DNA from 4 places in the Mycoplana sp. 10N416 genome. Region 1 is predicted to be linked to each of the others. Evidence: predicted binding sites of a transcription regulator. Region 1 holds the regulator's gene; each other region holds the start of a gene.
What was found. Region 1 encodes LexA, which represses DNA repair genes until DNA is damaged. Its sites were predicted from a motif close to TGTTCNNNNTGTGTTCNG; they were not measured.
Positions count from the first base shown of each region.

Region 2: AC1DDS_RS14285 (ATP-dependent helicase) is a predicted target of LexA. The motif match lies at 2,091-2,108, and genes of this name have one in related genera.
Region 3: AC1DDS_RS01315 (sel1 repeat family protein) is a predicted target of LexA. The motif match lies at 3,407-3,424, and genes of this name have one in related genera.
Region 4: dnaE (DNA polymerase III subunit alpha) is a predicted target of LexA. The motif match lies at 2,412-2,429, and genes of this name have one in related genera.

Region 1 covers NZ_JBFTIM010000010.1:119,185-127,128, reverse strand. Annotated here, with positions in the region: gene AC1DDS_RS20245 (SDR family NAD(P)-dependent oxidoreductase) at 111-869, shown strand; gene AC1DDS_RS20240 (AI-2E family transporter) at 996-2,033, shown strand; gene AC1DDS_RS20235 (YMGG-like glycine zipper-containing protein) at 2,307-2,564, shown strand; gene lexA (transcriptional repressor LexA) at 2,773-3,483, shown strand; gene AC1DDS_RS20225 (ComEC/Rec2 family competence protein) at 3,464-6,040, opposite strand; gene gltA (citrate synthase) at 6,312-7,601, shown strand; glycine riboswitch at 7,890-7,944, shown strand, end outside.
Region 2 covers NZ_JBFTIM010000006.1:188,443-196,386, reverse strand. Annotated here, with positions in the region: gene AC1DDS_RS14285 (ATP-dependent helicase) at 1-2,049, opposite strand, end outside; gene AC1DDS_RS14280 (L,D-transpeptidase) at 2,210-2,926, opposite strand; gene AC1DDS_RS14275 (carboxymuconolactone decarboxylase family protein) at 3,156-3,563, opposite strand; gene AC1DDS_RS14270 (efflux RND transporter periplasmic adaptor subunit) at 3,736-4,923, shown strand; gene AC1DDS_RS14265 (efflux RND transporter permease subunit) at 4,923-7,944, shown strand, end outside.
Region 3 covers NZ_JBFTIM010000001.1:276,199-284,142, forward strand. Annotated here, with positions in the region: gene AC1DDS_RS01300 (acyl-CoA dehydrogenase) at 1-875, shown strand, start outside; gene AC1DDS_RS01305 (PilZ domain-containing protein) at 1,080-1,508, shown strand; gene AC1DDS_RS01310 (pyridoxal phosphate-dependent aminotransferase) at 1,732-2,853, shown strand; gene AC1DDS_RS01315 (sel1 repeat family protein) at 2,947-3,216, opposite strand; gene AC1DDS_RS01320 (glutathione S-transferase N-terminal domain-containing protein) at 3,772-4,473, opposite strand; gene AC1DDS_RS01325 (hypothetical protein) at 4,669-4,836, shown strand; gene AC1DDS_RS01330 (hypothetical protein) at 4,862-5,041, shown strand; gene AC1DDS_RS01335 (YnfA family protein) at 5,120-5,440, shown strand; gene AC1DDS_RS01340 (AMP nucleosidase) at 5,538-7,040, shown strand; gene AC1DDS_RS01345 (lysylphosphatidylglycerol synthase domain-containing protein) at 7,045-7,944, opposite strand, start outside.
Region 4 covers NZ_JBFTIM010000011.1:13,690-21,633, reverse strand. Annotated here, with positions in the region: gene AC1DDS_RS20835 (lipoprotein-releasing ABC transporter permease subunit) at 1-953, shown strand, start outside; gene AC1DDS_RS20830 (ABC transporter ATP-binding protein) at 963-1,649, shown strand; gene AC1DDS_RS20825 (hypothetical protein) at 1,722-2,300, opposite strand; gene dnaE (DNA polymerase III subunit alpha) at 2,683-6,168, shown strand; tRNA gene AC1DDS_RS20815 (tRNA-Leu) at 6,253-6,337, shown strand; gene AC1DDS_RS20810 (hypothetical protein) at 6,385-6,966, opposite strand; gene AC1DDS_RS20805 (TrkH family potassium uptake protein) at 7,032-7,944, opposite strand, start outside.

The DNA.
Region 1 (7,944 bases):
GGAAGAAAAAATGTGCCGACTAACCATGTCGGTTCCGCTTCCGACGAATCCCCTTGCGTCGAAGGGCGGCCTCTGTTCGACTGGCCGTGGCAGTCAACAGGGATGAAATAATGGCGTTTGCCTTCGACGGAAAAGTCGCGATCGTGACGGGCGCTGGTTCGGGAATAGGCGCCGCGATATCGCGACGCCTAGCCGCCGAGGGCGCCGAGGTTGTCCTTGCCGATATCGACCATGACGCCGCAGAGGGCATTGCAGCCGAGATTCGTGGTGCGCACGGAGACAAGGCCCATGCGGTCGCGGTGGACGTCACTGACGCCGAAGCGGTCAGGAGGCTGGTCGAAACGACGGTGGAAAGATGCGGCGGCTTGCATCTGGCGGTTAACAATGCCGGCATCCACGGGCCGCGGCTCCCCAGCGGGGACTATCCCATCGACGGCTGGCAGAAGGTGATGGACGTCAACCTGAACGGTGTCTTCTACGGCATGAAGCATCAGATTTCCGCCATGATGGCATCCGGTGGCGGCGCGATCGTCAACGTCTCCTCCGTGCTCGGTTGCGTCGGGCTGCCGTTCACGGTGGCCTATACCGCGGCAAAGCACGGCGTAACGGGACTGACCAAGGTCGCGGCAATCGAGTATGCCAAGTTCGGTATCCGCATCAACGCCGTCGGTCCCGGCTGGATCGAAACCCCGCTCCTGACGGAGCATCCGCAACTGGCGAGCAGCCGTCGGATGGAATCGCTGCAGCCGATGGGGCGACGAGGGCGCCCGGAGGAAGTCGCCGCACTCGTCTGCTTCTTGCTTTCGGACGAGGCGAGCTTCATCACGGGCAGCTATCATCTCGTGGACGGTGCCTATAGCGCACACTAGCGTGTCCGACGGCTGACCTGGCAGATCGAAGGGGTACTGAACGAGGTCTTGCGGTCCGCATCGGACCCCGCGTAAAGTCTTGCCGACCAAGATCGGGAACTGTGGATGGTCAAAGAACAAGGACAAATGACCGGACTGATAACCGCCGGCATACTCGTTCTTGCGCTGCTGCACGCCGCACAATCGGTCTTCGTTCCGTTCGCGTTTTCCATTCTGGTCATCGCGTTGATATGGCCGGTCCAGGCCGCCCTCCAGAAGGTGATGCCGCGGCTGCTTGCGCTGCTCATAGCGCTGACCGTGACGATCATCGCGGTGGTCTCCGTGGGGTCGTCGATTGCCTGGGGGCTGGGTGTCCTCGGGCATTGGCTGTTCCTCAACGCCGGCCGTTTTCAGACGATCTACCTCGATTGGGCCCAATGGCTGGAAGAGCATGGTGTGGCGATCGCCGGCCCGTTGGCAGAGCGGTTCAACGTCGGCACGCTCGTCGGATTGCTGCAAGGGGTCGCCGGACGCATGAACAGTTTCGCCGGTTTCACGCTGGTGATCTTCATATCCGTCATGCTCGGCCTTCTGGAAGTGGAGGACGTCAAGCGACGCCTGCTGTTGCCGAGCGTCCAACCGCACGGTGCGCGGATTCTGGCGGCGAACAGAAGGATCGGTGCCAAGCTTCGACGCTTCATGGCCGTGCGTACGTTTGCCAGTATCCTGACGGGGTTGGTCGTTTGGATATTCGCCCGGTTCGTTGGTCTTGAGTTGGCTGCGGCCTGGGGAGCGATTGCGTTCGCCCTCAATTACATTCCTTTCCTCGGGCCATTCGTGGCGACGGTCTTCCCCACCTTGTTTGCGATTGCCCAGTTCGATTCGTGGCAATCCGCAGTGTTCGTCTTCGTCGGACTGAACCTTATCCAATTTGTCATCGGCAGCTACCTGGAGCCACGGCTGACCGGTGCTTCGCTCGCGATTTCACCGTTCGCCGTGATTTTCTCCGTGTTCTTTTGGAGTTTCATGTGGGGCCTTCCGGGTGCCTTCATTGGCGTTCCCATCCTGATTTGCCTCATCGAATACGCAGCACAGGTGCCGGCGACCCGCTGGATCGCCGTGCTCCTGTCCAGTACCGTGAATGATGACGCTGTTGCCGCTTTGGACCGCCGCGACAGGACTTGAGCTGCCTGACCGGAATGGCCGCGGATACTAGCTCACCGCGGGAACTGTAACGCCGATCAACAATCGTGGTGTCAGCACAAAATCGGAAAAGCGGGCTTTTTTGCCCCGTACTTGCCGGCCGCCGATTGAGAAGAGACAGAACCAATAACCTGCCTGGGCCGCCGCGCCACGAGCGGTTGTACCTGGCCGAAAAACCGGATTACACTTGACCGTTCGTTCGGATGGACAAGATTACGAGAGGCAAGAGAATCAACGAGAGAGGAAGGAATGGACATGACCAAGATTTCCCTAGTGCTCGTTCTGGCCGGGCTCGCAGCCGTCGGCTGCACGCCAACCGAGAGGGGCGCCGGCATCGGCGCAGCCACCGGCGCCGTGATCGGCGGCGCCATCACCAATGACGTCCGCGGCGCCGCCGTCGGAGCCGCCATCGGCGGTGTTTCCGGCGCGGTCATCGGCCATGTGGCCGGACAGCCTGGTCGTTGCTACTACCGCGATCGCTACGGCCGCCGCTACGTCGCCGCGTGCCCATAACAGCCTCACCGGCCGTGTCGCAGTTGAACAGGGAAAGACCTTGTCCCTCATAAGGTCTTTCCCGGACAATGGAATTTCCCGCCGGTATCACAGCTTAGAATTTCAAACGAGCGACTGCACCTTTGATTGAAATTTGCCCCCTTGCGGAACACATATGGAACAGATAGTGTCTGTTCTGGATTTGTTTCACGATTCTGGGTGACGAGCCATGCTGACCCGCAAACAACAGGAACTGCTCCTGTTCATCCACGAGCGGATGAAGGAGACCGGCATTCCGCCGTCATTCGACGAGATGAAGGATGCGCTCGATCTCGCCTCGAAATCGGGCATTCACCGGTTGATCACCGCCCTCGAGGAGCGCGGCTTTATCCGCCGGCTGCCAAATCGGGCGCGCGCACTCGAGGTGATAAAGCTGCCCGAGGCCTATTCTCCGAGCCTGAAGGCGCGGCGTGGCTTTTCCCCGTCCGTCATCGAAGGAAGCCTTGGCAAGCCGGCGACGGCGCCCTCCCCGGCCAAGCCCGCGGCCGCGGACGGGTCGGCTTCGGTTCCGGTCATGGGGCGCATCGCCGCCGGCGTGCCGATCTCGGCAATCCAGAACAACACCCATGACATCGCGGTTCCCATGGAGATGCTCGGCGCTGGCGAGCATTATGCGCTTGAAGTCAAGGGCGACTCGATGATCGAGGCCGGGATCCTCGACGGAGATACCGTCATCATCCGCAACACCAACTCCGCCAACCCGGGAGAGATCGTCGTGGCTCTCGTCGACGACGAGGAGGCGACGCTGAAGCGTTTCCGCCGCAAGGGCGCCTCCATTGCTTTGGAAGCCGCCAATCCTGCCTACGAGACCCGCATCTTCGGCCCCGACCGGGTGAAGATTCAAGGCAAGCTCGTCGGCCTCATTCGCCGGTATCACTGACTGCGTCTTCTAAGTCGAGATATGTGTTCGTCCGCCAGTCGTACAGACGGTGCCGGCTCCAGGGGCGATGAAGCGTCGTGACAGCATTGCGGACGCTGTAACTTGCGCGGCCGGTCGGATCGACCGGCTGCGGCGTTATTTCAAGGGCGCCGGTGCGGCGCAGGCTGCGCGCCGAAACGAGTCGAGCGCCCGAACGGCAGGTTTCCATTCGAAGGTATCGTGGCACGACCACGAGATCGGCACTGTCGCAGGCAGTTCCGAGAAAGGCCGGGTCCTCGACCGCGAGGACACGCCAACCGGCCGGCGCAACACCGGCGCACCACGCCTTGCGGCGGCAAACGAATCGCTTGTCGTTGGCGGCTGTGGCGAACGCCGCACGCATGTCAGCGCGCGCACGCGCCATCGCAGCAGCGTCAAGCACCACTTCCCGTTCCGTACTTCGGCGCTGTCGTGCACCCGAGCTCGCTTCCGGTGCTGCTTGGCCGACCAAGTTCTCCGAGCGACCGATGCCCGCGCCACCTCCGCCCGCGGGCTCCCGTTGCGCGGCATCTTCATCGGTCAGGAACAATGGCGAACGATGGCTTTCGATGCGAAGGGCGCGACGCCATTGATCGTAGATGAAATCGGGCGGCTTCGACCGATTCGTGGCGGCCTCTCCCGGCGTGACGAGCGCCACCAGCCGACCGTCCTCCGATACGAGAAGCTCGGGCGGCGCATCCGAAGGACGGACGGCCACAACGGCCACGCCGAAGACGAGTGGTAAAAGGCCGATGAGCGCGAGACGGGTGCGAAGCAGACAGAGGAACCCGCCACCTGCTGCAATGAGCGCGAATGCCAGCGGGGGCAATCTGCCGGTGACTACCTCTCCGCCCCAGCCGGAAACCCAATTGGCCATGGCGATGATCCAGTCGACGCCCCGTCCCATGATCGCGAGCGGAATGCCGTCCAGCCCGAGCGGCATGAGCAGCATGGCGATGACGGCCGTCGGCATGACGATGAACGAAGTGATCGGCATCGCAAGAAGGTTTCCGGCAAGGCCATAGGCCGGGATGCGATGGAAGTGTCCGATGGAATAGACGAGCGTTGCGACCCCGCCGATCAGGGACGACAGCAGAATCCCACCGGCAAACGCAGATGCAACCGAAAGCATCCGTGATCGATCGCCGATCCACCTGTGGCGCCGCGCGGACCAGTCGCGCCAGGCAGCATAGCCCGCAACCAGACCGAGGGTTGCCGCATAGGACATCTGGAAGCCGGGACCGGTGACCGCGGAAGGCGTCACCGCCAGAATGATCAGTGCCGACAGCGCGACATTGCGCAGGCTGATGGCGGTGCGGTCGAACAGGACAGCGAACAGCATGACGACGATCATCAGCCACGAGCGGACCGCCGAAACCGCCCCGCCGGAGATCAGGATGTAAAGGGTGACCGTGATCAACCCGCCGATGGCTGCGATTTTCTTGATCGGGAACTGTTCGGCTGCGCCCGGAACCAGCGCCAGCAGCAGTCGGGCGCCGACCAGAAAAGTGCCCGCCGCAAGCACCATGTTGAGCCCTGAAATCGCCAGAACGTGCGCGAGGCCCGATTGGCGCAAGGCCTCCACCGTTTTCGGGCTGATGCCGCGCTGTTCGGCCGTGATCAAGGCGGCAGAAATTGCGCCTGCATCGCCGCCGATGCGGCCACGAATGTGTTGCGTGATAGCACTCCGCCATTCGGCCACCACTCGGCTTGCTGCACCGTATGCGGTTTCACTTCGCGCCGGCGGGTTCAACTCCGTCGCCGCCGGTTTGCCGTAAAAGTATCCGATAGCCCCGGTTCCGGCGAAATAGGCGTCGAAAGCAAAGTCGTTGAGACCCGGCAACGCCGGTCCCGACGGCGGATTCAGCCGCGCGCGTCCGACGATCCCGCTGCCGATCGGCAGCGGCGTATGGGGACTGCGCGCAAGGAGACTGACGTGGTCGGGCGGACGCCGCAATGTCGGGCCGTCGGTCGTCAGCAGCGCCACCCGGTACCGCAGGCGGCCGCGGTCATCGGCTTCGCGAGACAGCACCCTCCCCGTAATCGTCGTCGTCACCGGCTGATCCAGCATGACGGTGGAAAGCCGCCAGCTTTCGACCGCGGAGAGCGCGATTCCGAGAAGCAGCAGGAATGCCGCGCGCGTGACAAAGGACAGGAGAGTCTGGCGATGCCGCAGGACCACCGCGATCAGCCCGAATCCAAGCAGTACGATCAGCAGCGGCACCAGCGGCGGATCGCGGGCGAGCGCGTACCAGGTCCATGCCCCTGTGCCGATGAATACGGGAACGAACAGAAAGACGCTGCCATGGTCTCGCTCCCGCTCCCAGGCTGCTAACCCCGACGACAGGGCGCCAGCAAACCAGCGCTTTGCACCACCCCGCCGCCCCGCAAGCATGACCGTTCGGCCGCTCGCGATTGCGACCGGCTGGCTCGCCGTCTGCAGGTTCTGCGGGGTCCGGGCCGCGCTGGCGGCCGGGACTGCGACTTTGGTAGCGTTTCCCTCCCCCATGGCCTCCGCCCCAGCCACATCCAGCAGCATAATGCAACTTCAGATTGTGATTTGCAATTGCCAATTCGGCGCCAATGCGCCTGATCTCCGAGAAAGAATGCCCCCTCCACAATTCTCGAATCTCGCCCATAAGTTGCTTGCAACTGGCGAGGAAGAGTAGATATTGCGATGCCGGAATGTTTGTTTTTGCATTGCACAAATGCAGCCTTCGTCTTGCTTGGCACGTGAGGCAATTTGGGCTAGCAAAGCGGCACGCCCACGATCGGCACTGCCTGTGCCACACCAGCAGATGGAGATCCTCATGACGGGAAAGAGCGCGGAAGTCACTGTCAGTGACAAGAAGGTGGAGTTGCCATTGCGATCCGGATCAATCGGTCCGTCGGTGATCGACATCGGCACGCTCTACAAGCAGACCGGCACTTTCACCTATGACCCGGGCTTCACCTCGACGGCCTCGTGCGAGTCCAGAATCACCTACATCGACGGTGACGAAGGCGTTCTCCTGCATCGCGGCTATCCGATCGAGCAACTGGCGGAGCACGGCGATTTTCTGGAAGCGTGCTACCTGCTCCTCTACGGCGAGCTGCCGACCAAGGCGCAGAAGGATGACTTCGACTATCGCGTCACCCACCACACGATGGTGCACGAGCAGATGTCGAAGTTCTTCACCGGCTTCCGCCGCGACGCCCACCCGATGGCGGTGATGTGCGGCGTCGTCGGCGCGCTGTCGGCCTTCTACCACGACTCCACCGACATCACCGATCCGCACCAGCGCATGGTTGCATCGCTACGCATGATCGCCAAGATGCCGACGATCGCGGCGATGGCCTACAAGTACCACATCGGCCAGCCGTTCGTTTACCCGAAGAACGATCTCGACTACGCGTCGAACTTCCTGCGCATGTGCTTTGCCGTGCCCTGCGAGGAGTACACCGTCAACCCAGTCCTGTCGCGGGCGATGGATCGCATCTTCATTCTCCACGCCGACCATGAGCAGAACGCGTCGACGTCGACGGTACGCCTCGCCGGCTCTTCGGGAGCCAACCCGTTTGCCTGCATCGCAGCCGGCATCGCCTGCCTCTGGGGTCCGGCTCACGGCGGCGCGAACGAGGCGGCGCTGAACATGCTGGCGGAGATCGGCACGGCTGATCGCATCCCGGAATTCGTTGCCCGCGCCAAGGACAAGAACGATCCGTTCCGCCTGATGGGCTTCGGCCACCGCGTCTACAAGAACTACGACCCGCGCGCCCGCATCATGCAGAAGACGACGCACGAGGTTCTTGGCGAACTCGGCATCAAGGACGACCCGATGCTGGAAGTCGCCATGGAACTGGAGCGCATCGCGCTCACCGATGAATACTTCATCGAGAAGAAGCTGTACCCGAACATCGACTTCTATTCCGGCATCACGCTCAAGGCGCTCGGCTTCCCCACCACGATGTTCACCGTGCTGTTTGCACTGGCCCGCACCGTCGGCTGGATCGCCCAGTGGAACGAAATGATCGAGGATCCGGAGCAGCGCATCGGCCGCCCGCGCCAGCTCTACATCGGCGCCCCCAAGCGCGACTACGTGCCCGTCTCGAAGCGCTGAGGCTGACATCGATGCGGTCCGGTCAACCAGACCGGACCTTGTCCACCGGCAAACCCGTCGATGTATTTCGACGGGTTTTTGTTTGGCGTCCGCAAACGAGAATGCGGCTGCTCGCCCTCATAGCAACCGCTGGGCAGAACCAGGTGTTGGGGCGATTTTGAGAACGACAACGCAGCGACGGCTTCCATTTGCGGCACCAGAATCCGCTATGCGACAAAGGACGACAAATATTTGCTCCGCGGCGACGCAACGCTCTTGCCAAAATTGCGCCGACGCTCTTATGTGGCGATGACCTCGCTGGGAGAAACCGGCCGCCCGAAACGGGATGGCTGGTGCCGAAGGA
Region 2 (7,944 bases), on a different contig from region 1:
TTCCTCCAGGCCGGCGCGTCCGCCCTCGTCGAGGGCGCGCTGGTGCGGAAACAGCCCTTCCTCCCAGCCGGGCAGGAAGACCGTTTCGAACTCGAGCCCCTTGGCGGAGTGCAGCGTCATGATCGAGACGGCGTCGAGATCCTCGTTCTGCTCGGCATCCATGACGAGCGCGACGTGTTCGAGGAAGCCGCGCAGGCTCTCGAACTGCTCCATCGAGCGGATCAGTTCCTTCAGGTTCTCCAGCCGCCCCGGTGCTTCGGCCGACTTGTCGTTCTGCCACATGGCCGTGTAGCCGCTCTCGTCAAGGATCTGCTCGGCGAGTTCGGTGTGCGGCATGGTCTCCAGCAGCGCCTGCCAGCGCTTGAAGTCGGCGACGACGTCGAACAGCGCCTTGCGCGCCTTCGGTTTCAGCTCGTCGGTCTCGATGATGTCGCTGGCCGCCGCCAGCATCGGAATGTTGCGGGCGCGGGCGTAGTCATGCAGATTTCGGATTGTCGTGTCACCGAGGCCGCGCTTCGGCGTGTTGACGATGCGCTCGAAGGCGAGGTCGTCGGCCGGCTGGCAGACGAGGCGGAAGTAGGCCATGGCATCGCGGATCTCGAGCCGCTCGTAGAAGCGCGGGCCGCCGATGACGCGGTAGTTCAGGCCAAGCGTGACGAAGCGGTCTTCGAATTCGCGCATCTGGAAGGAGGCGCGCACCAGGATCGCCATGTCGTTGAGATTGTGGCGCTTGCCGTTGCGGTCCGGGCGCTGCAGCGTCTCGATCGTTTCGCCGACGGCGCGGGCCTCCTCCTCGGAATCCCAGGCGGCATGCACGATGACCTTGCCGTCCTCCGGATCGACGCGGTCGGTGAACAGCGTCTTGCCGAGCCGGCCCTCGTTGTGGGCGATCAGGTGCCCGGCGGCGCCGAGGATATGGGCGGTGGAGCGATAGTTGCGCTCCAGCTTGATCACCTTGGCGCCCGGAAAGTCCTTATCGAAGCGCAGGATGTTGTCGACCTCGGCGCCGCGCCAGCCGTAGATCGACTGGTCGTCGTCGCCGACGCAGCAGATGTTTATCTGCTGGTTTTCTTTTGCGCTCGCGCTGTCGCCGCTGCGCGGCTCGCTCCGCGGGGGCGCGCCATCGGGCGCGACGGCCACTTGGTCTTGCCGTCCTTCGGACGGACCCCGTGCCGCGCTTGATCCCGGCGACCGCTGCGCCAAAAGCCGCAGCCACATGTACTGGGCGGTGTTGGTGTCCTGGTACTCGTCGACGAGGATGTAACGGAACTTCTGGTGATACTCGCGCAGGATATCCGGATTGGCGCGGAGGATGCGGATCGGGTGCAGCAGCAGGTCGCCGAAGTCGCAGGCGTTCAGCGTCTTCAGGCGGTTCTGGTAGGCGGCGTAGAGTTCGCGGCCCTTGCCGTTGGCGAAGGCGCGGGCGTCGCCCTCGGGGATTTGCGCCGGATCGAGGCCCTTGTTCTTCCAGGTGTCGATCATGCCGGCGAACTGCTTGGCCGGCCAGCGCTTGTCGTCCATGCCCTCCGCCTGGATCAACTGCTTGATCAGCCGCACGACGTCGTCGGTGTCGAGAATGGTAAAATCGGATCTGAGCCCGGCCAGTTCCGCATGGCGGCGCAAGAGCTTGACTCCGATCGAGTGGAAGGTGCCGAGCCAGGGCATGCCCTCGACGGCGCCGCCGACGAGCAGGCCGATGCGTTCCTTCATCTCGCGGGCGGCCTTGTTGGTGAAGGTCACGGCGAGAATCTGCGAGGGAAAGGCGCGGCCGGTGGCGAGGATATGGGCGATGCGGGTCGTTAGCACGCGCGTCTTGCCGGTGCCGGCGCCGGCGAGCACCAGCACCGGGCCGTCCAGCGTCTCGACCGCCTCGCGTTGCTCGGGGTTGAGGCCGGCGAGATAGTCGGGCGCACGGTGCGCGTCGCGGGCGGCCATGGCCCGCGCGGCAATGCCGCCGGTCGGCGCGTGACCGGACTTCGGGTCAGGGGCCTTCTTCAGCGCCGGATCCTCGTCGTCGAAGAAGGGAATGTCGTCGTAACCGCTCATCATGCGGCCCAATGTAGTGATTCGGGGGCGAAAGGCCAGTTTTGTGTTCTTCTTTTATTCCGGTCTTTCGATCGCAAGAACGAAGGTGTGGATAGCCATGCACCCGTCAGCCGCTCCACTGCCGGTGCCGGGCAACTGCAACTGCCTGCACCGGCAAGGCGCGTCAGGTCTGATAAAGGGTTTCCTGGCGGACGACGATCCGGGCGTGGTACGGCACGCGGTTGTAAAGGTCGATCGCGTCCTGGTTCATCAGGCGCACGCAGCCGGCCGAGACGGCCTTGCCGATCGATTTCCATTCCCGGGTGCCATGCAGCCGATAGAGCGTGTCCTTGCCGTTCTGGAAGATATAGAGCGCGCGCGCCCCGAGCGGGTTGCTCACGCCGGGCTCCATGCCGCCGTTGGCGATGGAGTATTTTTCGAGCTCCGGCTGGCGCTTGATCATTTCATTCGGCGGCTTCCAGCGCGGCCAGTGCTGGCGCCAGTGGATGATGCCTTCGCCCTGCCAGGAAAAGCCGTCGCGGCCAATGCTGACGCCGTAGCGCATCGCCGTGCCGCCCGGCTCGACGAGGTAGAGGAAGCGCGACGGCGTGTCGACGACCACAGTTCCGGCCGGCTCTCCGGTTGGGTTTTCAACGCGTTGTCTGTAGAACTTGGGATCAATCTGCTGGTACGGAACCGCCGGAATCGAGTGACCGCCGTCCTCGATCGCGCCGTACATGGCATCCAGTTCGGGATTCGTCGGAGGTACGGTCGGGCGACGCGGTGCCTGTGGGATGGGCGCGTCCCTGCCGCTCGGTGTTGTGGTGGTACAGCCCGCCAGCGCCGCGGCAGCGGCAGTCAAAATGAATGTTCTCCGTGACGTGAGAGATGCAGCCGACATTTAGGGGAGGTTCTTTCCGGGGGAAGGGGGGTGTGTGCAGGCCGATGCCTACCCATGTTCCCGACGGCATGACAAGGCTGGAGGGCGATCACAACTTTGTCATGGGAATGATGTCGCCAATGATTGTGTCTGAAATGCCGCGGAGGCGGGCGAAAGGGGCCAGCGGCCAACGGGCAGCGCGGCACGGACAGGGATCGTCCGGGTCCGCCTTGGATGGGGCGTTGCCGAATCAGCTGCGGTCGGCGTCGAATGCCGGATCGACCGGGATCTGCAGCGCGGTTGCGAGCTGGTTCGTTTTGGCGGCGAGCGCGATGATCGACATCAGTTCGGCGTGTTGCGCGGGGCTCATGCCTTTCGCCTTTGCCGCTGCCGTATGCGAGTGGACGCAGTAACTGCAGCCGTTGGTGGCCGACACGGCGATGTAGAGCATTTCCTTGACGAGCGGGTCGAGTGTCGAAGGTGTTGCCATGATTGCCTTGACCTCGCGCCAGGTGTTTTCCAGCAGGGCAGGATCGAAGGCGAGATAGAGCCACATATTGTTGATGAAGTCGGAATTGCGCGTGGTGCGGATGTCGTCGAAGACGGCCTTGACGCGCGGATCGGTCTCAAGGTCGGCGGCGGGCTTGACGGTGCTCATGGCGTGGCTCCTTGCACTGCGATCTATAGTGGTTGCAATCGAACCTTCGCGCAAATCTTACAATTCCGTAATGATCGCATTCTTTCATTGCCGGTTCATGGGCAAGACACGATACTTGCCCTATACGGCAACCGCGCCGACGCGGAGCGTCGACCCTTGCCCGGAGAATTCAATGCGCCTTTGGAAACAAGTTCTTGTCAGCCTTGCCGTGGTCGGAGCGGGCCTGCTCGTCTGGGGGCGGCTCGCGCCCGGAGCAGGCGACACGCTGAAGGCGGCCGGCCTGCCGGAAAGTCTGGTCGCGCTTGTGGCACCGAGCAGCGCCGTCAATGGCGACAAGGCGGGCAAAGGCGGGCAGGGCAATGGCCAGCGCGGCGGTTTCGGTGGGCCGACGCTGGTGGTGACGAAACCCGTACAACTGACACTCGTCAACGACCGGCTCAGCGCCATCGGCGACGGCGAAGCAATCCGGACCGTGGTCGTCACCCCCTATTCGAGCGGCAACCTGACGCAGGTCGTCGTGAAGTCCGGCGACCGCGTCACGCAGGGCGCGTTGATCGCCCAACTGGACAACGACGAGCAAAAGATCGCCGCAGACCAGGCCCGCCTGACCCTCGACCGGGCGACCGACAAGCTGAAGCGCTACGAAAACCTCAAGGCGGCCGCAGCCGTCACGGATGTTGCGATCCAGGACGCGCGCGATGAGTTGAAGGCCGCCGAACTTGCATTGCAAAGGGCCGAACTCGACCTGCGCCGCCGCGACATCAACGCGCCCTATGCCGGTATTGTCGGCATCATTTCGGTCAATCCGGGCGACTATGTCACCACCTCCAGCGAAATTGCGCGCATCGACGACCGCTCCGAGATTCTTGTCGACTTCTGGGTGCCCGAGCGTTTCGTGACGAAGATCCGGGTGGGCGGCCCGGTGTCGGCGACGGCGATCGCGCGGCCGGGCGAGATCTTCACCGGTTCCGTCGAGGCCGTCGACAATCGCATCGACCAGGCAAGCCGGACGCTGCGGGTGCGCGCCCGCATCGACAATCCGGAAGACATCCTGCGCGCCGGCATGTCCTTTTCCGTGACCATGCATTTCGAGGGCGATCGCTATCCGAGCATCGATCCGCTGGCGCTGCAGTGGAGTGCCGACGGCTCCTACGTCTGGCGCATCGTCGATGACAAGGCGGAGAAGATCCCGGTCAAGATCATCCAGCGTAACCCGGACAAGGTTCTGGTTGACGCCGAACTGGCTGAGGACGACGCTGTGGCGATCGAGGGCTTGCAACGGCTGCGAAACGGCAGCGAGGTCAAGATCCTCAGCGTCGGCAAGGAGGCGCAACAGCCCCCGGTCGCGGAGGGCACGTGATGGCGGAACGGCAGGGCGAAACTCACGTCCGTGGTGGTCAGGCGGGCTTTACCGCGCTTTTCGTGCGCCGGGCCATCTTTGCGCTCGTCATCAATACATTGATCGTCGTTGCGGGGCTTGCCGCCTTCAACGGCGTCGAGATCCGTGAACTGCCCTCGGTAGATCAGCCCGTGATCACCGTCACGACGGTATTCGAGGGGGCCTCGCCGGAGACGGTGGACCGCGAACTGACCGACGTCGTCGAGGGGGCCGTGTCGCGGGTGCAGGGGATCAAGGACATCTCCTCCACCTCGTCGTTTGGTCGGAGCCGCGTGACTTTGCAGTTCAGCGACACGACCGACGTGAGCCAGGCGGCAAACGACGTGCGCGATGCGCTCGGGCGTGTGGCCAACCAGCTTCCCGACGGCGCCGAGGAGCCGCGCGTCGTCAAGGCCGACGCGGACAGCCAGCCGATCATGCGTCTTGCGCTCACCTCCGATCGCCTCTCGATGGAGGACCTGACGCTACTGGCGGAGAACGAGATCACCGACCGGCTGGCGGCCGTGGAGGGTGTGGCCGATATCGACGTTTCAGGCGAGCAGGAGAAGGTGTTCCGCGTCGACATCGACCAGGCGAAGCTCGCAAGCCGCGGATTGACGATCGGCGATCTGAGCACGGCGCTGAAGACCGCTTCGTTCGACGTGCCCGCCGGTTCGCTCACCAGCATGAACCAGGACATCACGGTTCGCGCGACGGCGGACCTCGCGACGACGGCCGACTTCGAGAACCTGATGCTGCAGAACCGCGTCAGGCTCGGCGACCTCGCGACGATCACGCTCGGGCCGGACGATGGCACCACGGCGCTGCGCTCGAACGGGCGCCAGGGCATCGGCCTCGGCGTCATTCGCCAGGCCCAATCGAATACGCTCGACATTTCCGCCGGCATCAAGGCGACGGTCGAACAACTGAAGACGATCCTGCCGGAGGGGACCGAACTGCGCGTCACCAGCGATGACGCGGTCTTCATCGAGGGCGCGCTGCACGAGGTGGAGATCGCTCTCCTGGCCGCCGTTCTGATCGTGACATTCGTGATCTATCTCTTCCTGCGCGATTGGCGGGCGACGCTGATCCCGACGATCAGCATGCCGATTGCCCTGATCGGCACGATCGCGGCGATCTATCTCGCCGGCTTTTCGATCAACATTCTGACCCTTCTGGCGATCGTGCTCGCCACCGGCCTCGTCGTCGACGACGCGATCGTCGTGCTGGAGAACATTGTGCGTCGGCGTGCCGAAGGGCTCGGACCGCGGGCGGCCGCCGTGCTGGGAACGCTGGAGGTTTTCTTCGCCGTCATCGCGACGACGGCCACACTCTGCGCCGTCTTCGTGCCGCTCTCGTTCCTGCCGGGGCAGACCGGCAGGCTCTTTCGTGAATTCGGCTTTGTGCTGGCGTTTGCGCTGTTGCTCTCCGGCTTCGTGGCGCTGACGCTGTGCCCGATGCTTGCCTCGCGCATGCTGACGAAGGAAGCGACGGAGCATGGGCATGGCGGCATTCTCGGTCGTTTTGGCAATCTCTGCGCCGCCTTCTATCGCCGGACGCTGACGGCCTGCCTGAATGCGCCGCTGATTGTCTTCATGGTGGCACTGCTGTTTACCGCTTTCGGCGCTGGATCCTTCTTAACTCTGAAGTCGGAGCTGACACCGAGCGAGGACCGCTCGCTGGTGATGATGCGGATCAGCGCACCGCAGGGTGTCTCTCTCGAATACGCCCAGGAACAGATGCGGCTGATCGAGGAGAAACTTGAACCGCTCTATGACAGCGGCGAAATCGTCAACATCTATTACGTGTCTGGAATGGGCGGCTCGAGCAACAGCGGCTTCATGGTGCTGACGCTGGCGCCGTGGGGCGAGCGCGATCGCACACAGCAGCAGATCGTCGCCGACATCAATGCGGCCGCCGCGCAGGTTCCGTCCGTCCGCGCCTTCGCGATCCAGCCGAACAGCCTCGGCATCCGCGGTGCCGGCAATGGGCTGCAGGTGGCCCTCGTCGGCAACAATTACGACAAGCTCGGCAATGCTGCCGCCGAACTGGTGCGCAAGATCGAGGACAGCGGCCGCTTCGAGAACGTGCGCTTGAACTACGAGGCCAACCAGGCGCAGCTTTCGGTGACCATCGATCGCGAACGGGCTTCGGACCTCGGCATCGACATCAACGGGCTTTCCTCCGCCCTGAAGGCCATCATCGATGGGTCGAGCATCGTCGACGTCTATGTGGACGGGCAGGCCTATCCGGTGATCCTGTCCTCGACGACCAATCCGGTCAACGATCCGACCGACCTTGAAAACACCTTCCTGAAAACGGGCGATGGCAAGATCGTGCCGATGTCCTCGATCGCGACGCTCAAGGAGCAGGCCGTGGCTCCGCAACTGTCGCGTGAGCGGCAGTTGCGCGCCGTGTCACTGTCGGCCGGCCTCAAGGACGGGCTTGCGCTCGGTGATGCGCTGAAGATGGTCGAGCAGATGGCAGAGCCGCTGCTTCCCGAAGGATCCCGCCTGATTCCGATGGCCGAGGCGGCGACGCTCGGCGAAAACGCGAACGGGCTGTTCATCACCTTCGGCTTCGCTCTCGTGATCATCTTCCTCGTGCTGGCGGCCCAGTTCGAGAGTTTCGTCAGCGCATTGATCATCATGACGACGGTGCCGCTCGGCCTTGCCTGCGCCGTCTTCGCGATGATCCTGACAGGCACGTCGCTCAACATCTACAGCCAGATCGGGCTCGTCCTTCTCGTCGGCATCATGGCCAAGAACGGCATCCTGATCGTCGAGTTCGCCAACCAGCTTCGCGACCGCGGGCAGGATGTGCGCAGCGCCATCGAAAACGCCTCCAACATCCGCCTGCGCCCGGTGATGATGACGATGATCGCGACGATCGTCGGTGCGTTGCCGCTTGTGCTGGCGAGCGGAGCGGGCGCGGAAGCGCGCATCGCGCTCGGCTGGGTCTTGGTCGGCGGGCTCGGACTGGCGGCCGTCGTCACGCTATACC
Region 3 (7,944 bases), on a different contig from region 1:
CCTCGCTCGTCATGCACCCGATCTTCGCCTACGGCACCGATGAGCAGCGCAAGCGCTACCTGCCGAAGCTCGCCTCCGGCGAGTGGGTCGGCTGCTTCGGCCTGACCGAACCCGACCACGGCTCCGACCCCTCCTCCATGATCACGCGGGCGAAGAAGGTCGACGGCGGCTATCTCGTCTCCGGCGCCAAGAACTGGATCACCAACTCGCCGATCTCGGACGTCGCCATCGTCTGGGCCAAGTCGGAGGCGCACGACGGCAAGATCAAGGGCTTCATCCTCGAGCGCGGCATGAAGGGCTTCGAGACGCCGAAGATCGAGGGCAAGTTCTCGCTGCGCGCCTCGATCACCGGCATGATCATGATGCAGGACGTGTTTGTTCCGGAAGAGAACCTGCTGCCGGAAGTCTCCGGCCTCGCCGGCCCGTTCGGCTGCCTTAACCGCGCCCGCTACGGTATTGCCTGGGGCGCGATGGGGGCCGCGGAATTCTGCTGGCACGCCGCCCGCCAGTACACGATGGACCGCAAGCAGTTCGGCAAGCCGCTCGCCCAGATGCAGTTGATCCAGAAGAAGCTGGCCGACATGCAGACGGAGATTTCGCTCGGCCTGCAGGGCGCGCTGCGCCTCGGTCGCCTGTTCGACGAACACCGCGCACCGGCCGAACTGATCTCGCTGATGAAGCGCAACAACTGCGGCAAGGCGCTGGATATCGCCCGTGTGTCCCGCGACATGCACGGCGGCAACGGTGTTTCCGACGAATACGGCGTCATCCGCCACGTGATGAACCTGGAAGCGGTCAACACCTACGAAGGCACCCACGACGTGCACGCCCTGATCCTCGGCCGCGCGCAGACGGGCCTGCAGGCGTTCCAGTAAGCCGCTCAAGATCGACGACCGGACGGCGCCTCGCAGCGATGCGGGGCGCCGTTTTCATTTGTACTAATAGGCGTCATGCAGGCGGCGCCACCAGAATTGCGATACGTAAATTTTGATATGCCGTCTTTAGCGATTGCCAACACAAATCTGCACAAACTCCTTGGATGGTCATTCGGGGCATGATGCCTACTTCCGGGAGAGCATATGATGGAGTTGGTCGACAAGCGTCAAAGCGGCGGCCTTTACGAGCGCAAATGGGAGCGCTTCAAGGTGAACCGGCAGGGCATGCTGTTGTCCGTTGGTCTTGATCTCGCAGTCCCCAAGACGCGAAGCTGCCAGTTGATCGACATTTCGCAAGGCGGCGCCAGCATTTCCGTCAACACGACGATCGGCCTCGGTGCTCACTACTATCTGACCGTCGTTGGCGTTTTCGCCAAGGTCGGTTGCGCGGAAATCTACCGCAACGATCATCGCATCGGCGTGCAGTTCATCAAGGAGATCGATGAAGAGCTGCTGCATGAAATCGTGCGTGCCGACTACTTCACCGGCGGCGTCGCCACCAGGAAGAAGGATGCCCCGCCCCCCTATGCCAAGGGCTTGGAGCGGCCGCAGTTCAGCCTGCAGCGCACCTGATCGACCGGTCGGGTGCGGGCTCGCCAGAGGTGCCCGCAGATTGGCCTCACGTCGAGCCGCAAGCGCAGCGGCGATAACGCTTTGAAAACAACACACAATTCTTGCGGAAAATCGATTTTGATTTTTGCCGGCATGCGCTAGTGTGCCGGCAGCTTGCGCTGCCGGAACGCACGGCGGACGCGGCACGCTCTTCCCTGACGTCCCTCAAAAAGGTGCCCGCAGAATGTCCGGCTTCTCCCGCTTCACCCCGCTCGTCAACGCTCTGCCCTCCACCATCCCCTTCGTCGGGCCGGAGGCGATCGAGCGCCAGCGCGGAGCGAAGGTGAAGGCGCGCATCGGCGCCAACGAGAGCGGCTTTGGTCCCGCCCCGTCGGTGCTGGAGGCGATAACGCGCGCGGCCGGTGAAACCTGGATGTACAACGATCCGGAAAATTTCGAACTGCGCGAAGCGCTTGCCCTCCAGCACGGGGTCTCGCGCGACAACATCGCGGTCGGCGGCGGCATCGATGGACTGCTCGGCGAGATCGTCCGCCTCGTCGTCGAACCGGGCGTACCGGTGGTGACCTCGCTCGGCGGCTATCCGACCTTCAATTACCACGTCAACGGCTACGGCGGGCGTCTCGTCACCGTTCCCTACGTCAACGACCGGGAAGATCTCGACGGCCTGCTCGCGGCGGCCAAGCGCGAGGACGCGCCACTCGTCTATTTTGCCAATCCGGACAATCCGATGGGAAGCTGGTGGGACGCCGACAGCGTCGTCGCCTTCGCCCGGGCGCTGCCGGAGCGCAGCCTGCTGATCCTCGACGAAGCCTATTGCGAAACGGCGCCGGCCGGATCGACGCCAGCGGTCGAAGCGCTGATCGGCCTGCCGAACGTGCTGCGGATGCGAACCTTCTCCAAGGCCTATGGACTGGCGGGGGCTCGCGTGGGTTATGCGATCGGCACGATCGGCAACGCCCAGGCGTTCGACAAGATCCGCAACCATTTCGGCATGGCGCGAATTTCGACGGCGGCGGCGCTAGCCGCGCTCGCGGATCAGGCTTATCTGCAAGAAGTTGTCGGTCGCATCGCCGCCGCGCGCGACAGGATCACCGCGATCGCCACGCAGAACGGCCTGCGCCCCCTGCCCTCCGCCACGAATTTCGTCGCGATCGACTGTGGACGCGACGGCGCGCATGCCCGCGCGCTCGTCGACGGACTGATGGAGCACGGCGTCTTTATCCGCATGCCCGGTGTCGCGCCGCTGAACCGCTGCATCCGCGTCAGCGTCGGCCCGGAAACGGAGATGGCTCTGCTGGAAGACGTCCTGCCGAAGGTATTGCGGACGGTGGAGAGCAATCGGTAGGCAGCAGGCTATCGTTGTTGGACAGCGATGCCTTTTGCAAGGTTCTTGTAGGTTGATTTTCCTACTGCCTACCGGCCTGATTGCCCCTTGATATCAGTGCGTCGTCATCCAGTCGCGGGCGGCGCGAAGCGCCAGCGCCAGATCGGTCTTGGTCATCGTCGCGGCGAGGTCGGCCCGCAGCTCGGCAGCCCGATCACAACCCCTGATGGCGGCGATGTTCAGCCACTTGTGGGCCGCGATCAGGTCGACGTTGCAGCCGCGACCCGTTGCGTACATCAGCCCCATGTCGCAGAACGTGTCGGCGCGGGTGTCGCCGCCCATCATGGCGGCCATTTCGGCGTTCTGGATATCGTAGCGTGCCATTGTCGTTTGTCCCTGTCCTGTTGTCTTCTTCTTGTATCGCCCTGTTTTTTCAAGCCTTTCGAGGGCCTGCCGTCTTCTGCGGCATGTGCTCCCCGAAGGTTTTCCGGCCGGTTGTTTCCCGTGCTCGTCTTATGGCTCCACTATGCCATCGCCCTTTCAATAGGCGCTTAAAATGCATGATTAATTTGAGACGAACAAAGTTCAAACAGTTGGTAAACTTGGGTTTTCGTTAAGCATCGCATCCGCTGGAACGCCGCGGATTTGCTTCAAAATTTACGCATTCTTCAACTTGCGATTTCAACCATTCGCTAACCACGGAAAACGGTCGCGAAGTTTCGCCCGAGCGAAAAGTGGTTGTTCCGCCCTCAGGCAGATGGCGCAAAACCCACAACGGCGCGTCGCCGGTCGCCCTGCCCATCTTCTGGTCACAAGGGCCTCGAGCCGGTGTCCAGCCGCGCCGCGTCTGCGGCGCGATTGGTGCTTTTCTCGCGCAAGGATGCGCGACTGGATGCCGGATCGAGGCCCGGCATGACGGGGTCTGGCGACGCGGCGCCCTTATCTTGCCCGCTGGCCGAACAGGATCTTCTGCGCTTCCTTGTCGTCGGCGAGGCTCGCCTGGCGCTCGCGCTCCTCCTTGCCGACCTCGATGCCGCGCTGCACCGCGGGACGGGCGAGAACGGCCTCGAACCAGCGTTTCAGGTGCGGGAAGTCCTCCAGCTTCTGGCCCTGGTTCTCGTAGGGACGCACCCAGCCGATGCAGGCCATGTCGGCGATCGAGTAATCGCCAGCAAGATACTCGGTTTCCGCCAACCGCTTGTTCATCACCCCATAGAGACGGTTGACCTCGTTGGTGTAGCGGTTGATGCCGTATTCGATCTTCTCGGGCGCATACTGGCGGAAATGGTGCGCCTGTCCGGCCATCGGGCCGAGCCCGCCCATCTGCCAGAACAGCCATTCCTCCACTTGCACGCGGGCGCGCTCCTCGGTCGGATAGAATTTTCCGTATTTGCGGCCGAGATATTGCAGGATGGCGCCGGATTCGAACACCGAGATCGGCTCGCCGCCCGGCCCGTCGGGATCGACGATCGCCGGCATGCGGTTATTGGGCGCGATCTTCAGGAAGTCGGGCGCGAACTGCTCCCCCTTGCCGATGTTGACGTACTTCACCTCGTAGGGAACGCCCAGTTCCTCCAGCATGATGGTGATCTTGAAGCCGTTCGGGGTCGGCCAGTAGTAAAGCTCGATTGGTCTGGTCATCCGGTTCTCCATTCGATGTCACAATGAGTTAGCCACGACCGCGCCCGGCTTCAAGGCGCGCCGTCGGCCAAACCAGCCATCCTTCCTCGACATCGCTCATCGCTTTCTGAACGCCAGATGAACCGCCCTCTCAGGACGCATTCAGTCGCGCCATGCGAGAAAGGCACAACGGAAAGACAATCTTAGGGACGAATAATGGAAATCCTGGCCCGCCGACTGACGATCATAACGCTGCTGATGACCGTTTTTGCGATCTCGGTCGCTGCCGCCGTCGAAACCGATGCGCGCCGCCACGACCAGAACAAGCGGTACGGCACTGCAAGTGCCTGCTCGATCCCGACCATTTGCCATCGCGCCCTCTAACCCGGCCGCAGCAAGGACGCCCGCCATGCCGATCGCGCTTTTCGCCAGCCTCGCCGTCAGCCTGCGCATTCTCGTTCTCACCGCATTGATGGTCGCACCGCTCGCGGCCGTGACCTACGCGGCCCACAATGGCAGCCTCGGTGCCGGCAAGCAGGGCGCCGGGCTCGTGCTGTTCGTCACGCTGCAGCGACAGGCAATGAGCTGAACCTGCCCGACGTTTGACCGTCAATTTCCGTTTCTCAAGTTTTGCGCTATGCCATGGGCTCCTTCGACCGGAGCCCGCATGAAATCCTTTCTGATCTACGGCGCCGCCGCCCTTGCGGAAATTGCCGGCTGCTTTTCCTTCTGGGCCTGGTTGCGGCTGGAGAAGTCCGCGCTCTGGCTTATCCCCGGCATGGTATCGCTTGCGGCCTTCGCCTGGTTGCTGACGCTGATCGATTCGAGCGCGGCCGGCCGCGCCTACGCCGCCTACGGCGGGATCTATATCGCGGCGTCCCTGATGTGGCTCTGGGCTGCGGAAGGCGTCTCCCCCGACCGCTGGGATTTGACGGGTGCGGCGATCGCCGTTGCCGGTGCCATTGTCATTTTGGCCGGTCCACGCTGAAATTCGCACAGAAGCGCTCGAAAGCGACCTGGTTGACCGCCTCCGGAGGTTACAATCTTGTCGTTTGCGTGCAGAATTTGCCGAACTATAATGATTCATGAGCAAAGAAATCTTGTCCCGGCCCGCCCTTCCGTTTGCCCAGCCAGATCCCTTCGAGCCGCAGACCTTCGACGACCCGGTCAAGGCGGTCGATTGCCTGGAAGCGCTCTATGAGCGGAATACCCGCTTCCTGACGGATGCTTTCGCCGGACTGGCGAGCACCAGAGCGCCGGAGTGCCGCTATCGCGCGTGCTATCCGCAGGTCAGCGTCGAGACGACGAGCTTCGGCCATGTCGATTCCCGCCTGTCCCACGGCTATGTCGCCTCGCCGGGCGTCTACTCGACCACCGTTACGCGGCCCAAACTCTTCCGACACTATTTCAAGGAACAACTCGGGCATCTGATGCGCAACCACGGCATCGGTATCACTGTGTCGGAATCCTCGACGCCGATCCCGTTGCATTTCGCCTTTGGCGAAGGCGCCCATGTCGAGGCGGAGATCGCCGAAAACATCACCGTACCGCTGCGGGACCTGTTCGATGCGCCCGACCTGACGAACACGGATGACGAGATCGCCAACGGCTCCTACGAGGCCGGCCCCGGCGAGGCCTTGCCGCTTGCCGCCTTCACCGCCCAGCGGGTCGACTACTCGCTCGCCCGCCTCAGCCACTACACCGCCACCAGCGCCAACCACTTCCAGAACTTCGTGTTGTTCACGAACTACCAGTTCTATGTCGACGAGTTCTGTGCCTGGGCGCGGCTGCAGATGGCCGAGGGCGGCAACGGCTACACCGCCTTCATCGAGCCCGGAAACGTCATCACCCAGGCCGGCAACGACAAGCCGGATACCGACCTGACGCTGGCGCGGCTGCCGCAGATGCCGGCCTACCACATCAAGCGCAAGGGGCACGGCGGCATCACGCTCGTCAATATCGGCGTCGGCCCCTCCAACGCCAAGACGATCACCGACCACATCGCCGTGCTGCGCCCGCATGCCTGGCTGATGCTCGGCCACTGCGCCGGCTTGCGCAACAGCCAGACGCTCGGCGACTACGTCCTTGCCCATGCCTATGTGCGCGAGGACCACGTGCTCGACGACGACCTGCCGGTGTGGGTGCCGATTCCGGCGCTAGCCGAGGTGCAGGTGGCGCTCGAAAGTGCCGTGGCCGAGGTGACGGGGCTCGAGGGCTACGACCTGAAGCGCATCATGCGCACCGGCACCGTCGCCACGATCGACAACCGCAACTGGGAACTGCGCGACCAGCGCGGGCCGGTGAAGCGGCTGTCGCAGTCACGGGCGATCGCGCTCGACATGGAATCGGCGACGATCGCGGCCAACGGCTTCCGCTTCCGCGTGCCCTATGGAACCCTGCTGTGCGTCTCCGACAAGCCGCTGCACGGCGAGTTGAAGCTGCCCGGCATGGCAACTGCCTTCTACCGCACGCAGGTCAACCAGCACCTGCGCATCGGCATCCGGGCGCTGGAGAAACTCGCCGGCATGCCGACGGAGAAGCTGCATTCCCGCAAGCTCCGAAGCTTCTTCGAGACGGCCTTCCAATAGGCCGTCACCGCGCCTTGGCGGAAAACCACGACAGGACGATGGATAGCGCCGTGCCGACGCAGGCGCTGGCGACAATGAGGAGATGGGCATTGATCGCCGCCTCCGCCATCATCGCAACAGTTGCCCTGTCACGCTCGGCACCGAACGCGACCGCACCGGCCGTGATGCCGGCCGGATAGGTGCCGACGCCACCCGGCGCATGCACGGGCAGGACCGAAGACAGTTCGCCGCCGAGCGCCCCGCCGAACGTGGCGGAAAGCGGCGTCACCCCGAGCAGGCCGAGCACCCAGGCGAGCACGACCACCTTCACCGCCCAATTCAGCACCGTGAAGACCCAGGCGCGGACGAAGCCCGCTGCGTTCGCCGGGACGCCGGCCTCGACTTCCTCCAGCAGCTTTTCCAGTTTCTGCGGCAAGGTGCCGTTCAGGTGCCGGAAAATCGGACCCTTAGCGGCAAAGAACGCCAGTGGCGAGACGAGGAACGCACCCCAGGCGAGCCAGGCCGCGGTCGTGTTTTGGGCCCCCAGCACGAGGCCGACGCCGGCAGCGGCGCAAAGGGCGTGCAGGTCCAGGAGCCGCATGACGAGCAGCGCCGCCGTCGCGCGCGGTAGGGGCACGGCAAATTGCGAGCGCATCAGGAGCGGGAAGCTCGTCTCCCCTGCCCGGAACGGCAGCATGATATTGAGGAGGTTATGAACCTGGGTCAGACGGAACAGCTCCAGGAAGCGCCCCGCAGTGTCGGCCGGAAAGTAGTCATAGATGCGCTGGGCACGTACGAGGTAGGTTGCGGTCAGCAGCAGAAGGGCGCAGATCGCGGTCCCGGCGCCCACCCTCGCCCACTGGGAAAGCAGCTGTTCCCAACCCCAACGCCATTCAACGAAACCGACATAAGCGGCGAGACAGGC
Region 4 (7,944 bases), on a different contig from region 1:
AAGGACAGACGCTGGCCTCTGGCAAGGGAGGTGCTGGAACCGGTGCGCTCGTGCGTGGCGTCCGCGCCGACGACCTGGCGAAGATGAAGGCCGTTTCCGACCATATCAAGTCGGGTGACCTCGTCGGCTTTGCGGCCGGAACCGGACTTGCGATCGGGGCCCGCATGGCCGAACAACTGGGCATCGTCGCCGGCGACACGATCACGCTGGTCGCACCCGAAGGCGACGTGACCCCGCTGGGTGTCAATCCCCGTGTCAAGACCTATCCGGTCTCGGCGATCTTCGAGATCGGCATGTCGGAATATGATGCCTCGATCATCTACATGCCGCTCGAGGAGGCGCAGCTCTATTTCAACGCCGACGGTTTGGTGCAGTCGATCGAGTTGTTTGTCGACAATCCTGACGACGTCGACGCGCTGCGCCAGCCGATCGAGGCGGCCGCCGAGCGCCAGATCTATGTGACCGACTGGCGGCAGCGCAACCGGACGTTCTTTTCCGCGCTCGAAGTTGAGCGCAATGTCATGTTCATGATCCTGACGCTGATCGTCCTGGTCGCTGCGCTCAACATCATTTCCGGGCTGATCATGCTGGTGAAGGACAAGGGGAGCGATATCGCCATTCTGCGAACGATGGGCGCGACCTCGGGCGCCATCATGCGCATCTTCTTCATGACGGGGGCCGCGATCGGAACCGTCGGCACGATCGCCGGTGTCATCCTCGGCGTGTTAGTCTGCCTCAACGTCGAATCGATCCGGCAGTTCTTCTCCTGGCTGTCCGGTCAGACGCTGTTCGACCCGGAACTCTATTTCCTCAGCCAGTTGCCGGCCGACATGAACCTGGGCGAGACGCTCTCGATCGTCGTGATGGCGCTGGCGCTGTCGTTCCTGGCGACCATCTTCCCGGCCTGGCGCGCGTCGAAGCTCGATCCGGTCCAGGCCCTGCGGTACGAATAGGAAACCACGATGAACGCGCGCGTCGCATTGCAGCTTTCCGGCGTGGAGCGCCATTACGGGCAGGGCGAAACGCTCCTGAGCATTCTCAAGGGCGCGGATTTCGAGCTGCGCAGCGGCGAGACCGTCGCCATGGTCGCGCCGTCAGGTACCGGCAAGTCGACGCTTTTGCACGTTGCGGGCCTGCTGGAAAAACCGGATGCCGGGGATGTCGTTATCAACGGCCGCGCCTGCGCGGGTTTGAACGACGAGCAGCGCACCGCCATCCGCCGCAACGATATCGGCTTCGTCTACCAGTTCCATCATCTCCTGCCGGAATTCTCCGCGCTGGAGAACATCATGATGCCGCAGTTGATCGCGGGCCTTTCCAAGGCGGAAGCACGGGAGCGGGCGCGCCAACTGCTCGACTACATGCGGATCGGCCATCGCGCCGAGCATCGGCCGTCGGAACTGTCGGGCGGCGAGCAGCAGCGCGTGGCGATCGCCCGCGCTGTGGCCAATGCCCCGCTGGTGCTGCTCGCCGACGAGCCGACCGGCAACCTTGACCCGGAAACCGCTGGCTATGTCTTCGAGGCGCTGGAAGCGCTTGTTCGTCAATCGGGCCTGGCCGCGCTGATTGCCACCCACAACCACCAACTCGCATCGCTGATGGATCGCCGCGTGACGATCGAGGATGGCAAGGTCCGCGAACTGACCTGACGGGATCCGGCTCTCGGTAAAGATCGGGGCGGGCCCCGCAATGGCTGGCCCATTTTCGGAGATCGAATCCGTCTATTGTGATGCGAAGCCGCAAGCCCTCTGGCCGGTCTCGTCGTTCCAATCCTCCAACGTGATCTGCGCACCCGCCGTGGTGATCGGCTTTCCGTTCGCGGTGCCCTTGCCCGTCAGGACATTGAGGTCGCATTCCCTCGTGTTGTCGTTATCGAGGGTGTCGTAGGACGAATAGGTGTAGCCGGCGACGATGAACCGGCCGCCGCGATAGGCGAGCGTCAGGCTCTGGCTCCAGCGATCCCGCCCGACCGAACTGTTCTGTGAGGTGAGCTTGATCGAACCGTTCGCAAGCGCAGAAACGCCAGGCTCCTGGCCGAATATCGGCAGGTTGCCCCAAATTTTGTTCGGGGCCGAAACCTTCAGTTCCAGCCGCGATTCGCCCGGATTGGCGAGGTAGATAAAGACGCCGTTGTCCTCGTCGCTTTTCTCGGCCGGGCGGGCGATCAGCGCCAGGTCGGTATTGCCGTCCCTGTTCCAATCACCGGTTGCCGCCGCGACGATCCGGTCCGCGGGAAAGCCCTCGGCCGCGGCGGCGCATGGGGCCAGCATGGCAATCATGAGTGGTAGCAAGAACTTCATCAGGTCACCCCGCGTCGATCGGGCAATCAGCATAGAAAATTGTGCCGATGCGGTCCAGCTGCGACCCCAGGATACAGAATCGCCTTCGCCGAACAAACGAGGACTTGACGCGGGAACAAAACAAGAACAAAATAGCTACATGTTGAGAAAAGGAGCCATACGATGACCGAATTCATGCGTGATGTCGCAGCTTTTGCCTCCATTACAATGTTTGTAGCGAGCCTCACGGTGCTGGCGCTGGGCTTGTAGGGCATACGGCGGCAGCGTCCCCTGTCCAGTCCCGGTGCCAGCAGGGGATAAATGCCTCCCGTTCGGCGTCCCGCTGGACATTCGCTGCAGGAATCCGCTTATCCTTCCGGCTTGTTGAATCGAGGTGGTGAGCATGGCGGAGATGGCGGCGACGGAAGCAGGACGCGGAGACGTGCAGTTCGTGCATCTGCGCGTGCATTCGGCCTACTCGCTGCTCGAAGGCGCACTGCCGATCAAGAAGATCCTCGGCAAGGCCGTCAGCGACGGCCAGCCGGCGATCGCAATCACCGACACGAACAACCTGTTCGCCGCCCTCGAATTCTCGCAGAAGGCGGTGGCGGACGGCATCCAGCCGCTGATCGGATGCCAGCTTGCAATCGACATGGAAGACGAGGGCGAGGGGGAGCGGCGCAGCCCGGCGCAGACGCTTGCCAAGCTGCCGTCCCTCGTCATTCTGGTCGCCACCGATGCCGGCTACGCGCGGTTGATGGAGCTTGTCAGCCGCGCCTATCTGGAGGGCGAGGGCGGCCAGGCGATCCATATTCGGCGGTCGTGGCTCGACGAGGGCACGGAGGGGCTGATTGCCTTGACCGGGGCGTCCACCGGACCGGTCGACATGGCATTTGCTGCCGGGCAGCCCGCGATGGCCGAGGACCGGCTAAGGGAACTCAAGCATCGGTTCGGCAACCGGCTCTACGTGGAACTGCAGCGCCACGCCGGCTATGACCGGCGGCACGAGCGGCGGATGATCGAATTGGCCTATGCCCATGATCTGCCTCTCGTTGCGACGAACGAGCCCTTCTTCCCGTCGCCAGACGACTATGAGGCGCATGACGCGCTGATGGCGGTGGCACACAACGCCATGGTGTCGGACGACAATCGCTTCCGGCTGTCGCCGGACCATTATCTGAAGAGCCGGTCTGCGATGGCGGAGTTGTTCGCTGATCTGCCTGAGGCGCTCGACAACACGGTCGAGATTGCCCGTCGCTGCTCGTTCGTGCTCAACACGCGCGCGCCCATCCTGCCGCGCTTCACCGGCGCCACGGCCGATCCGGAGGAGGCGGAGAGGGCGGAAGCCGCGGAACTGCGCCGCCAGGCGGTGGAGGGGCTGGAGCGGCGCATCGCCTCGCTCGGCCTATCGGCCGGTTTCAGTGAGCAGGACTACCGCGAGCGGCTGGATTTCGAACTCGGCGTCATCGAACGCATGAAGTTCCCCGGCTACTTCCTGATCGTTGCCGACTTTATCAAGTGGGCCAAGGATCAGAACATTCCGGTTGGTCCGGGACGTGGTTCCGGCGCCGGCTCGCTGGTGGCCTATGCGCTGACGATCACCGACGTCGATCCGTTGCGCTTCTCGCTGCTGTTCGAGCGCTTCCTCAATCCGGAACGCGTCTCGATGCCGGACTTCGACATCGACTTCTGCCAGGACCGGCGCGAAGAGGTGATCCGCTACGTCCAGCGCAAGTACGGCCGCGAGCAGGTGGCGCAGATCATCACCTTCGGGTCGCTGCAGGCGCGCGCCGCATTGCGCGACGTCGGCCGCGTGCTCGAGATGCCCTATGGCCAGGTCGACAAGATCTGCAAGCTCGTGCCGAACAACCCGGCCAACCCGACGCCGCTGTCGAAGGCGATCGAAGAGGAGCCGAAGCTGCAGGAGGAGGCTGACAACGAGCCGGTTGTCGCCCGCCTGCTCGACATCGCCCAGAAGATCGAGGGGCTCTACCGCCACGCCTCGACGCATGCCGCTGGCATCGTCATCGGCGACCGGCCGCTGTCGCAACTGGTGCCGATGTACCGCGATCCGCGTTCCGACATGCCCGTCACCCAGTTCAACATGAAGTGGGTCGAGCAGGCGGGGCTGGTGAAGTTCGACTTTCTCGGATTGAAAACGCTGACGGTGCTGAAGACGGCCGTCGACTTCGCCCGCAAGCGCAGTATCGAGATCGAGCTCGAAAGCCTGCCGTTGGACGACGAGTTGACCTACGAAATGCTCTCGCGCGGTGAAACGGTCGGCGTGTTCCAGGTGGAAAGTGCCGGCATGCGCAAGGCGCTGATCGGCATGCGGCCCGACTGCATCGAGGATATCATCGCGCTCGTCGCGCTCTACCGGCCGGGGCCGATGGAGAACATTCCGGTCTACAACGCCCGCAAGCACGGCGAAGAGGAGATCGAGTCGATCCATCCGATGATCGACCATCTCCTGAAGGAGACCCAGGGCGTCATCGTCTATCAGGAACAGGTGATGCAGATCGCCCAGGTCCTGTCCGGCTACTCGCTCGGCGAGGCCGACCTTCTGCGCCGCGCCATGGGCAAGAAGATCAAGGAGGAGATGGACAAGCAGCGCGCCCGTTTCGTCGACGGCGCGGTGAAGAACGGCGTGTCAAAGCCGCAATCCGACCTGATCTTCGACCTGCTCGCCAAATTCGCCAACTACGGCTTCAACAAGTCGCACGCCGCCGCCTACGCGATCGTGTCCTACCAGACCGCCTATCTGAAGGCTCACTATCCGGTCGAATTCCTCGCCGCATCGATGACCTACGACATGGCGAACTCGGACAAGCTGAACGATTTCCGCCAGGATGCCGGCCGCCTCGGCATCACGGTCGTGCCGCCGTCGATCCAGACCTCCTACGCCCATTTCGAGACCGGCGAGAATCGCATCTACTATGCGCTCGCCGCCATCAAGGGCGTCGGCGAGGGGGCGGTGCAGCACATCGTCGAGGTGCGCGGCGATCGGCCCTTCGAGAGTCTCGAGGATTTCTGCCTGCGGATTGACCCGAAGCAGGTCAATCGCCGGGTTTTTGAGAGCCTGATCTGCGCCGGCGCCTTTGACTGCTTCGGCCATGACCGCGCCGCAATGATCGCCGGCCTCGACCGGCTGCTCGGCTATGCCCAGCGCGCCCAGGAGAACAAGACGAGCGGGCAGAGCGACATGTTCGGGGCGGGTGCCGCGACCGGGCCGGAGGTGATCTCGTTTCCCTCCTACGCGCCGTGGCTGGCCTCGGAGAAGCTGCACCGCGAGTTCCAGGTGCTCGGCTTCTACCTCTCCGCCCACCCGCTCGACACCTACAATGCGATGCTGTCGAAGATGCGGGTGCAGAACTTCGCCGATTTCGCCGTCGCGGTGAAACAGGGCGCGACCGCGGGCCGGCTGGCGGGCACCGTGACTTCGAAGCAGGAGCGCAAGACCCGCACCGGCAACAAGATGGGCATCGTCGCGTTCTCGGACGCGTCCGGCCAATTCGAGGCGGTGCTGTTTTCCGAAATGTTGCACCAGTATCGCGACCTGCTCGAGCCGGGCAAGTCGCTGGTGATGACGGTGCAGGCGGAGGAGCGTCCCGAGGGCATCGGCCTGCGGATCCAGACGCTGCGCTCGCTCGAGGAGGAGGCGCTGCAGCAACAGAAGGCGCTGCGGGTCTATGTCCGCGATTCGGGGCCGTTGCGCTCGATCGCCGCCCATCTCAACGCCAAGGGTGACGGCCTGGTGTCCTTCATCGTCATCAAGGACGACGGCCAGCGGGAGATCGAGGTGGAACTGAGCGAGCGCTATCGCATCTCGCCCGAAATCGCCGCCGCCCTGCGCTCCGCACCGGGGGTCATCGATGTGGAGGTGGTCTGACGGCAGTATCTGCCAGGCTCGAGCGTCGAATAAGCCGGCGAGCCTCTTGATCCGGCCGGAGACCTCGGCTACCGACGGATCCAGGCGGACGTGGCGAAACTGGTAGACGCAAGGGACTTAAAATCCCTCGGAGTGATCCGTACGGGTTCGACCCCCGTCGTCCGCACCAAGATCAAACTGTAGAAACGGCTGTGATGTTGTCCGGCGCGGCTTGTCTCACGGCGCGATCGAGAACTTCTGGTCGGACAGGGCAACGGCGCCACTGAGGGCGTCGCGAAAGCGGTAGCGCAGCACGTAGTCGCCGGCGGGCGGGCCCTCGACGTTCAGCGTCAGCTTGGCGAAGACCTCCTGGTTGCGCACGAACCCGCGGAAGGTGAAGGAGCCGAAGGCCTTTTGCTCGGCCAGCGTGTCGCCCTTGTTGTTCAAAAGCTCGAGGTCGACCGTGAACTGCGCCTCCATCCGGCCACCCTCGATCGGCCGCCAACTGAGGCCGACCGGCTCGACATAGGAAATCAGTGGCTCGCCGGGTTTGTAGGTCGAGGTCGGCCGCGGCGTATACATGCCGTATCCCTCCGGCGGCTCGGCCACGAACGCGGCCTTGCCGATCGTGAAGGGAAGCGTGGCGGCAAAGATACCGAATGCGTCGCGCATCGCGCCGTAGGCCCCGACCGGATTCCCAGAGGTTGCCAGTTGCTCCGCCTTCGTCGCCGCCTCGACCAGAGGGCCGGCCTGGGACGCCGACCCCCACAATCCGGCCGCGACGGCAAGCGATATCAACACACAAGGTTTGGCTGGCATGCGGCTCCCCCGGATCGTTGTCCGCGAAGGATGCGCAGGTGCCGGCGGGCAGTCAAGGAGGTGCTTTAGCTCTTCCAGAACAAGGGCGTCAGGATGACGAGCACGGTCAGCACTTCGAGGCGGCCGAGCAGCATGAGGAACGAGAGCGTGTAGAGGGCCGGATCGTTCATGTTGGCGAAGTTGCCCGCCGGCCCGATCGCAGGAGTGACCCCGGGGCCGACGTTGGAAATGGCGGTGGCGGCCGCTGAGATCGCGGTCAGCGCGTCATAGCCGAGCAGTCCCATGACGATGCTGCCGGCCGCGCAGAGCATGATGTAGCTGATGAAGAAGAGGAACACGTTGCGCTGGACGTCCGCATCCACCGTCATCGGACCGTAACGCACGGCGTGAATGCCGTTCGGGTAGATCAGCCGGTTGAGGCCGGAGCGAACAAAGTTGAAGAGGATGATGATGCGGTAGGCCTTGATGCCGCCCGCGGTCGAACCGGAGCAACCGCCCATGAACGTCGCCACGAAGGCCAGCACGACGATGAAGCTCCCCCAGGCCGTATAGTCGTCGCTGACAAAGCCGGTGGTCGAGAGAATGGAGGTCACGGTGAAGAAGGAATGCGCCATGGCTTCGTGGAACGGCACGCCGTTTTGCAGCCGCTGGTAAAGGCTGGCAGCGATGGCAAAGAACAGCACGTAGCCGAGAAAGACGACGATCTGCGGATCCTTCAGCGTGTGCAGTCTTCCGCGCACGATGAACAGGATCAGGATGGAGAAGGGAAGGCTGCAGAGCGTCATGTAGAACGACGCCGCCCAGAGGATCGGCAGGCTGTTGTAGTAGGCGAAGGAAGCATCGCGGGTGGAAAGGCCGCCGGTTGCCACAGTCGACATTGCATGGTTGATCGCGTCGAAACGGTTCATGCCCAGCACATTGTAGGTGATCGCGCAGACGAACGTCAGAAACACGTAGATCAGCAGGAAGGCGCGGATG